One region of the Lysinibacillus sp. GW821-FHT14F06 genome, then DNA from elsewhere that is predicted to be linked to it. Evidence: riboswitches for the same ligand, from Rfam matches in the RefSeq annotation. Region 1 holds a riboswitch; the other holds the start of a gene.
The links. A riboswitch is a leader RNA that binds a small molecule or an ion and turns the genes downstream of it on or off. The one in region 1 is predicted to bind FMN.
Positions count from the first base shown of each region.

Region 2: it holds a riboswitch for FMN, as region 1 does, so the genes downstream of both, AC1RNS_RS00835 (ECF transporter S component) here and ribE (riboflavin synthase) in region 1, are expected to answer to the same signal.

Region 1 covers NZ_JBXAPF010000017.1:56,090-60,309, forward strand. Annotated here, with positions in the region: partial or broken gene AC1RNS_RS15600 (SDR family oxidoreductase) at 20-694, shown strand; gene AC1RNS_RS15605 (aminoglycoside 6-adenylyltransferase) at 756-1,634, shown strand; FMN riboswitch at 1,660-1,785, shown strand; FMN riboswitch at 1,910-2,035, shown strand; gene ribE (riboflavin synthase) at 2,261-2,899, shown strand; partial or broken gene ribB (3,4-dihydroxy-2-butanone-4-phosphate synthase) at 2,927-3,526, shown strand; gene ribH (6,7-dimethyl-8-ribityllumazine synthase) at 3,562-4,029, shown strand; gene AC1RNS_RS15625 (spore germination protein) at 4,189-4,220, shown strand, end outside.
Region 2 covers NZ_JBXAPF010000001.1:169,081-173,300, forward strand. Annotated here, with positions in the region: gene sigX (RNA polymerase sigma factor SigX) at 1-286, shown strand, start outside; gene AC1RNS_RS00830 (RsiX family anti-sigma factor) at 283-1,575, shown strand; FMN riboswitch at 1,769-1,957, shown strand; gene AC1RNS_RS00835 (ECF transporter S component) at 2,176-2,763, shown strand; gene AC1RNS_RS00840 (sodium-dependent transporter) at 2,923-4,220, shown strand, end outside.

The sequences.
Region 1 (4,220 bases):
AATTGGTCGTGCTATTGCTATTGGGTTTGCAAAGGAAGGAGCCCATATGACTATTACCTATATGCCACATGAGCGATCTGATGCAGAAGCAACAAAGCAAATGGTGGAGGCAGATGGGCAGTCCATTCTATTGATTGAAGTGACTTACGTCATCCTGAGTTTTCTAAGAAAGTAGTAAGAAAAACGATTGACTGTTTTGGTAAGCTAGATATACTTGATTTTATATCAAGGTGACCAATTTCCGCAGCAAAGCATTTTGGATATTTCAAATGAACAATTGTATGATACGTTTGAAACCAATATTTTTTCGCATTTTTATATGACAAAGGCAGGATTACCTTATATGAAGCAGGGTGAGGCAATTATTTCCACTGCTTCCGTGACAGCTTACGCTGGAGCTCCGTTACTTGTCGATTATTCCTCCACCAAAGGATCGATTGTTTCATTCACTAGATCTTTGTCCTTACAGTTAGCGAGTAAGGGAATACGAGTGAATGCAGTTGCTCCTGGTCCAATCTGGACACCACTAATTGTCTCAAGCTATTCAGCAGAATATGTCAAAACATTTGGCTTAGAAACGCCGATGAAGCGAGCAGGTCAGCCATTTGAGCTTGCACCTACCTATATTTATTTAGCTTCTGATGATTCTTCTTTTGTTACTGGTCAGGTACTGCATGTCAATGTGGCATTATGACGGAAACGTAAGTGAATATTTGCTACTATAATAATAGATATATTAGCAAGGGAGAAAGTATATGGAAAATAATCGACCTATTGATAAACTGTTAAATTTTGCCAATAATGATGAACGAGTTCGAGTAGTCGGAATGGAGGGCTCAAGAGCAAATCACAATGTGCCAAGAAATGATTTTCAGGATTATGATATTTCCTTTGTTGTAACTGATATGGCTACCTTTCTTGGAAATAATAAATGGATCGATTTCTTAGGCGAGCGATTAATAACGCAAACACCAGAGGATATGGAATTATTTCCACCAGAACTAGGCAATTGGTTTTCCTATTTAATGTTATTTACCGATCATTCAAAAATTGATTTGACACTAGTTCCTATTGAAGAATTGGAGCTTTATCTTGAAAGTGATGGACTTTTAGAAATCATTCTGGATAAAGACCAGCGCTGTATAAATGTTCCTGAGGCAACAGATGTTACGTACCATGTACAAAAGCCAAGTGCACGTTCATTTGATGATTGTTGCAATGAATTTTGGATGGTTTCAACTTATGTTGTAAAAGGCATTTGTCGCAATGAACTTCTTTTTGCCAATTACCATTTTGAACATATTTTACGTGAAGAATTACTTCGAATGCTATCGTGGCGCGTTGGCTTTGAAACAGAATTTAGCTTAAGTGTTGGCAAAAGTTATAAGTATTTATCTCAATATTTACAGGCAAAGGAAGTTTCTCAATTAATGGGGACCTTTGAGCTAACCTCTAAAAAAGCTATATGGCAGGCGTTATTTCAAGCCTTTGATTTATTCGCAAAGGCATCACAGCATGTGGCTGCAAGACTCGAAGTAGAATATCCAGTATACGAAAAGAATATTAGAGCGTATGTGGATGAAATTTATCAGAAATTTTTTGTAAAGAATTTTGTGGATAATATTATAAAATAGTGTTATCGTAAAGAATAAGCTAAATAAAATCCTTCGGGGTAGGGTGAAATTCCCAATCGGCGGTGATGAAGCAATTCAAAGTCCGTGAGCGAAAGCTGATTTGGTGCAAATCCAAAACCGACAGTGATAGTCTGGATGGGAGAAGGGTAAAAGTGCAAACTTTTTAAATTCGTATGAATTTATAAGGTTTATTTGATTATGCTTTTATGTTAACTTCCCGTCGTTGAGATTGGGAGGTTTTTTTATTTAGCGAATAAAAATAAATTAAATAGTAAGATGTTCTTCGGGGTAGGGTGAAATTCCCAATCGGCGGTGATGAAGCAATTCAAAGTCCGTGAGCGAAAGCTGATTTGGTGTAAATCCAAAACCGACAGTGATAGTCTGGATGGGAGAAGAACGATGAGATGGCAGCCTATGGAAAAAATATAAAATTCTAAGGTTTATTTGCTGACGTCTTATTTATATGAACTCCCTAACCCCTTTCATGTGAAGGGGTTTTTTTGGTATTGGCTGTAAGGAGGGACAGAGAACGCTGAAAGTAATGGATAGAATTAGTTAAGTGATGGATTGACCTCAAAAATTAATGGATAGAGCCCTTAATGCGTGGAAAGAAAGTAGGTGGAAAAATGTTTACAGGGATTATTGAGGATATTGGTACAGTAAAAACCTTGCAAAGCGATCAGCAAAGTATGAAAATTACAGTCCTTTCAGCAAAAATGGTGGAGGATGTAAAGCTCGGAGACAGCATAGCGGTCAATGGTGTTTGTTTAACAGTGACAAACTTTACTAATCAAGAGTTGACGATGGATGTTATGACAGAAACGGTGAAGGCAACAAATTTGCAGCAGCTTGCTGTAGGTGACCCAGTTAACTTAGAGCGTGCCATGCCTGCGAATGGACGATTCGGTGGTCATTTTGTAGCAGGACATGTTGATGGAATAGGGAAAATAGTACGTAAACGACCATTAGCAAACGCAGTTTATATCGATATTGAGCTATCCGAGGATTTAACAAACTACTGTATTCCAAAAGGCTCCATTACGATTGATGGTACGAGCCTAACACTTTTTCACGTTGAGCAAAAAAGTGTCACAGTATCACTGATACCTCACACGTATAAGGAAACAATTTTAGGTATGAAGAAAATTGGCGCTTCCGTTAATATTGAAACGGATTTAGTTGGAAAATATATTTTGCACCAGCTAAAGCGTAGGAACGAAGTAACGACTATTACGAGAGACTTTTTAACGCAAAACGGATTTTAAACGATGAACGGTAAGGAGGTGCCAATAATGCTGCACACAATTGAAGAAGCAATAGAGGATTTAAAACAGGGCAAGATGATTATTGTAGTAGACGATGAGGATCGAGAAAATGAAGGGGATTTACTGGCTTTAGCAGAGTATATGACACCTGAAACGATAAATTTTATGGCGACATATGGAAGAGGTCTTATCTGCACACCGATCACAGAGCAGCTCGCACAAAAATTGGGCTTACAACCTATGGTAAGTAACAATACAGACAATCATCAAACAGCATTTACAGTTAGTATCGATTATATGGATACAACGACAGGAATTAGCGCCTTTGAACGCGCAATGACAATAAAAAAAATGATTGAACCACAAGCGAAGGCAAATGATTTTCGTAGACCAGGCCATGTATTTCCGTTAATCGCAAAGAACAATGGTGTGTTAGAGCGTAGAGGTCACACTGAAGCAACCATTGATTTAGCTAAGCTTTGTCACAGTATCCCCGCAGGCATTATCTGTGAAATTATGGGGGACGATGGCAAAATGCTTCGCTTCAATGAACTAGTCAACTATGCAGCGCATCATCAACTAAAAATAATTTCAATTGAAGAATTAGCGTTATATCGCCAGCAAAATCTCAAAATTACAATTTAAAAAAGGAGAATTTAGAAATGGGTAAAACATTTGAAGCACAATTAATTGGTACTGACTTAAAAATTGCTATCGTAGTAGGTCGATTCAATGAATTTATAACAAGTAAATTATTAGACGGGGCACTCGATGGTTTAAAGCGACACGGTGTAAATGAGGACTTTATTGATGTAGCTTGGGTTCCAGGTGCATTTGAGGTTCCGTTTATTGCGAAACAGCTTGCGGAAACAAAGAAATATGATGCCATTATTGGTTTAGGAACAGTGATTCGTGGCTCAACAACACATTATGACTATGTATGCAATGAATCAGCAAAAGGGATTGCCAATGTATCATTAACAACAAATGTGCCCGTCATTTTTGGCATTGTGACAACTGAAAATATTGAGCAAGCTATTGAGCGTGCAGGTACAAAATCAGGTAATAAAGGCTATGATTCCGCAATGTCTGCTATTGAAATGGCGAATTTAAAGAGAATGATTGGCTAAAACATAGTTTGAAATTATCTAAATGAAATTATTCATCTAAAGTATCTTATCTGTCTTAAAACCTGAATATTTTAAACAAGCATGGGGAAAATATGGTGTAAGTATATGGATGCATGTACGAATCTGAAACTGATTCAGTAGGAGATGAGGAATATTCAAATGGAACAAATCGTAAATTTGCAAACTTTGAA
Region 2 (4,220 bases), on a different contig from region 1:
TTTTTTTGACTGGGAAACGGAACAGCTCCATTCAAACACACCATCACCGGAAGATATGTTGGAGGCCAGTGATGAATTTATGCAGGTAGAGTCAGCACTTGAAAACTGTACAGGAGACCAAAAGATGGTCATCATTATGCGCTATTTTCAAGATTTATCGATTGCAGAAACAGCACAAATACTAGATTGGACAGAAGCAAAGGTAAAAACAACGCAGCATCGTGCCATTAAATTTTTAAGGCAACAGCTACAACAGGTTAGAGAACAGGAGGCGAAACGGCAATGACACATAACCAGTTTGATAATGACCAACTAGAACATGTATTGAACAATGCCCCTAAGCTTTCTGACCGCCGTTCTAAAGATGAAATATTAAATCGATTATTGGCAGATACTCGCTTGCAGGATAATGTTCATCTGCAAGAAGCCATCCAGCAGCCAGTAGACGAAGAAGTGTCAGCGCAAGAACAACAGCAAAGTACAGAGACAGAATCAACAAAGCGCAAAATCCGTAAATGGCCAATCTTTATGAGTGTTGCCGCTGTTTTCGCATTAACAGTAGGTGTAGGTTCTATGTTTATGAATAATAAACATTCCAAGATAGATCAGGCGACTGCCCCTGATATTGCTCCATATTCTACTATGGAAGATGGGCCAGCTGCAAAAACTGCTGAAAATCATGATAATTATTTGGATTCGAGCATTGTTGCAGAACATGCTAAATTTATGTCTCTACGTACCTCTGTGTACGAGGAGGACTTAACGGATGCCGTTGTCTTCCGCATTGGTTTGGCAAGCCGTGATGTAGAAAGTGTACCAATGACGTATATTATTCCCAATGAGCAAGTTGCAGCAGATTTTGGGAAAGAAAAACCTTCTACATTACAAATGTATAAAAAGTATGCACCACAAATTAAAGAGGAAGAAAAAGGCTTTACTAATTACCATCCATATCAAGGTGAATTGAAAGAAAAAGACGATAAGCTGATTCATGTATTACCTGAGAAAAATGATTACGATGTAGCTTCTGCCCCTGTGAATGAGTATAAGGGAACCTTGCAGGATACATTTTCGGACTCAGAGTATACAGAGGTAGAGTTTGAAAATGCAGATGGTACACCATACGAGTTCTCCCAAGAGGGGGAGCCGAGTAAGGCTATGTCATTAACAGGTCCAAGTCATTTTAATTATTATTTATATAAAGATCAGAATAATGGGACGGAGTATTTATCTCCTGATTTTCGTCAAACTTTTTCCACGGTAACAGAAGCGATTACAGTTATGCGCAATAAAAATGATGATGTCTATGTTCCTGTCGTTCCAGAAAATGTGACCTATACTGTTCAGGAGGTTGCTGAGGGTGTTGTTGTTACCTTTAATGATCCTCTTGATTTAACGACTATGGAACCGGTTCGAGCAACACAATTAATCGAAGCAATGATGCTAACGGCTGCAAGCTTTGATAAACAATTACGCCTAGATAATGTAGTTCAGGAAAATTGGGAAGGCTTTGATTTTAAAAATTTCTTGCCCAAGCCAGTAGGCGCAAACAAGCAATATATGGATACGCCATAGCAACTTTTTGGCGATAGTGAAGGAGTTTTCTCGTACATAGACAGTGGCGAGAATACTCCTTCTTGTTTTTCTGGCGATAAATCAATTAACTGTCCATAAAACATACAAATCTAATAGGATTTTTTAAGCAGAACTATTTACTTTTTCTAAATAATTCATTATAGTAAAGCTGTAGAACAAAAATAAAATATTGATTCATCTTCGGGGCAGGGTGAAAATCCCGACCGGCGGTAATAGAGTTGTAAATCGCTAATGTGAAAGACATTGGCTCGAATGATTTACTAATGACTCTTCAGCCCGCGACCTGTGCAAATTTTTTTGCATGGCTGACTTGGTGCGATTCCAAGGCCGACAGTTAGAGTCTGGATGGGAGAAGATGGAGGTACGATCGTCATTCGTTATTTTAAATTGGCTTTGAACGGGCGTTTTTTCAACATGACTTTAAAGTTCGCTCAAAAACTGCTAATTAATGGCGTTTATTAATCATGCCTATTCTCCCTTATGCCAAAAATGCATAAGGGTTTTTTCATGAATAACATGTGATTAGGTCGTAACCTTTCTTCTTGCGAGATTGAATCAGCAAAGAGGAGAGAGTTTTCAATGAAGAAAAATGTTAAACTTCAATCGTTTATAACGATTGGCATGCTGAGCAGTATTTCATTTTTATTAATGCTATTTAATTTCCCAATTCCGCCATTCCCAGCGTTTTTGGAAGTAGATTTCAGTGATATGCCTGCATTACTAGCGGCTATCACAATGGGACCTGTAGCGGGGATTCTAGTAGAGTTATTTAAAAATGTTTTGGATTGGATTTTCTCAGGCACGCCGACAGGAGTACCAGTAGGACATATCGCTAACTTCACAACAGGTATTTTATTTATTTTACCGGTATCCATTATTTTTAAGCGTTTTAAAAACATTGGTGGCCTTATTAGTGGCTTAGCAGCAGGAACAATCGTTATGGCGGTTGGTATGAGTGTTCTTAACTATGCTGTATTTTTACCAATGTACACGTACTTTTTGGGGATGGAGCCTGTTGTAGGAGATTCATTATATAAAATGATTGTGGCTGGAATCTTGCCATTTAATATTGTCAAAGGAATTTTATTAACTGTTATCATGGCTTTATTATTTACAACTATGCGCAAATGGATAGATCGTCAACGTAATATGTATTTAACGAAATAAGATTATGAAACCTCGGGTGTTTTGATACACTTGAGGTTTTTTTATGGATAGAACGCATGAAGTAATGGATAGATTCGTCAAATGAACTTAATCTAGTCGGGCCTAGTGTTTTCATGTAGAATAAGAAAGAGTTTAGAAATGCTAGAGGAGTTTGAAGAGATGAGTGAAAAAAAAGCACAATGGTCTAGTAAACTAGGTTTTATTTTAGCATCAGCAGGTGCAGCAATTGGATTAGGGGCAATTTGGAAGCTTCCGTATGTTACTGGACAAAGTGGCGGAGGAGCATTTTTCCTTATATTTGTTCTATTTACATTGCTGATTGGTTTACCGATGCTATTATCAGAATATGTTTTAGGTCGTGGCACCCAATCTGAGGCGGTCACTGCCTATAAAAAAATTGCACCGACGAAAATGGGCTGGGCATGGATTGGCCGCATGGGTGTACTAGGTTGCTTTTTATTATTAACTTTTTATAGTGTTGTGGGTGGTTGGATTTTTATTTATAGCGGTCTTGGTGTGGCTGGAACTGTTATTGATCCTGTTAATGATCCTGGAGAGCTATTTGGAAAAATTATAGGTACGCCTTGGATTACATTGCTAGGTTTAGGGTTATTTACGCTAGCGAATGTACTAGTGATATCCCTTGGTGTGCAAAATGGTATAGAAAAGGCTAATAAGTTTATGATGCCATTATTATTTATGATGTTTATTGTACTTGTTGTCCGAGCAGTAACATTAGATGGGGCGATGGAGGGTGTGAAATTTTTCTTATGGCCAGACTTCTCTAATATTACTGGAAGGGCTTTATTAGAAGCGTTAGGGCAATCCTTCTTTGGCTTAGCAGTGGGTTTTTCTTGCCTTGTGACCTATAGCTCTTATTTAAAGAAGGATGTGAGCTTACCTAACTCGGCGGGCTCGGTTGTTCTTTTAACTGTACTTGTATCATTTTTAGCAGGATTAGCGATCTTTCCAGTGGTATTTGCCTTTGATTTAGAGCCAGCTTCTGGACCGGGCTTACTGTTTATGGTGCTGCCAACAGCATTTAGCCAAATGCCGTTTGGTGAAGTGTTCTTAGCGATGTTTTTATTATTATTTTTATTCGCAACGTTAACATCCTCCTTTAGTTTATACGAAATTATCGTAGCGGCATTTATAGAAAAGGGGCAATTGTCTCGCTCAGTATTGACACTGTTATTAGGTATAGTAGTCTTTATTGCTGCAATTCCAGCAGCACTGTCATCTAGTACCTTAGCTGATGTATCATTCTTTGGAAAAACAATTTTTGATACGACAGATTTTCTAGTATCGAATTTAATGCTTCCAATAGGAAACTTATTGATAGCGTTCTTTATTGTACATGTAGCTGATAAAGAATTTGTGAAGAAGGAATTACTGATGGGAAGCCATATGGGGCATGGGTATTATTCTATATATCGACTATTAATGTTAATTGTAGT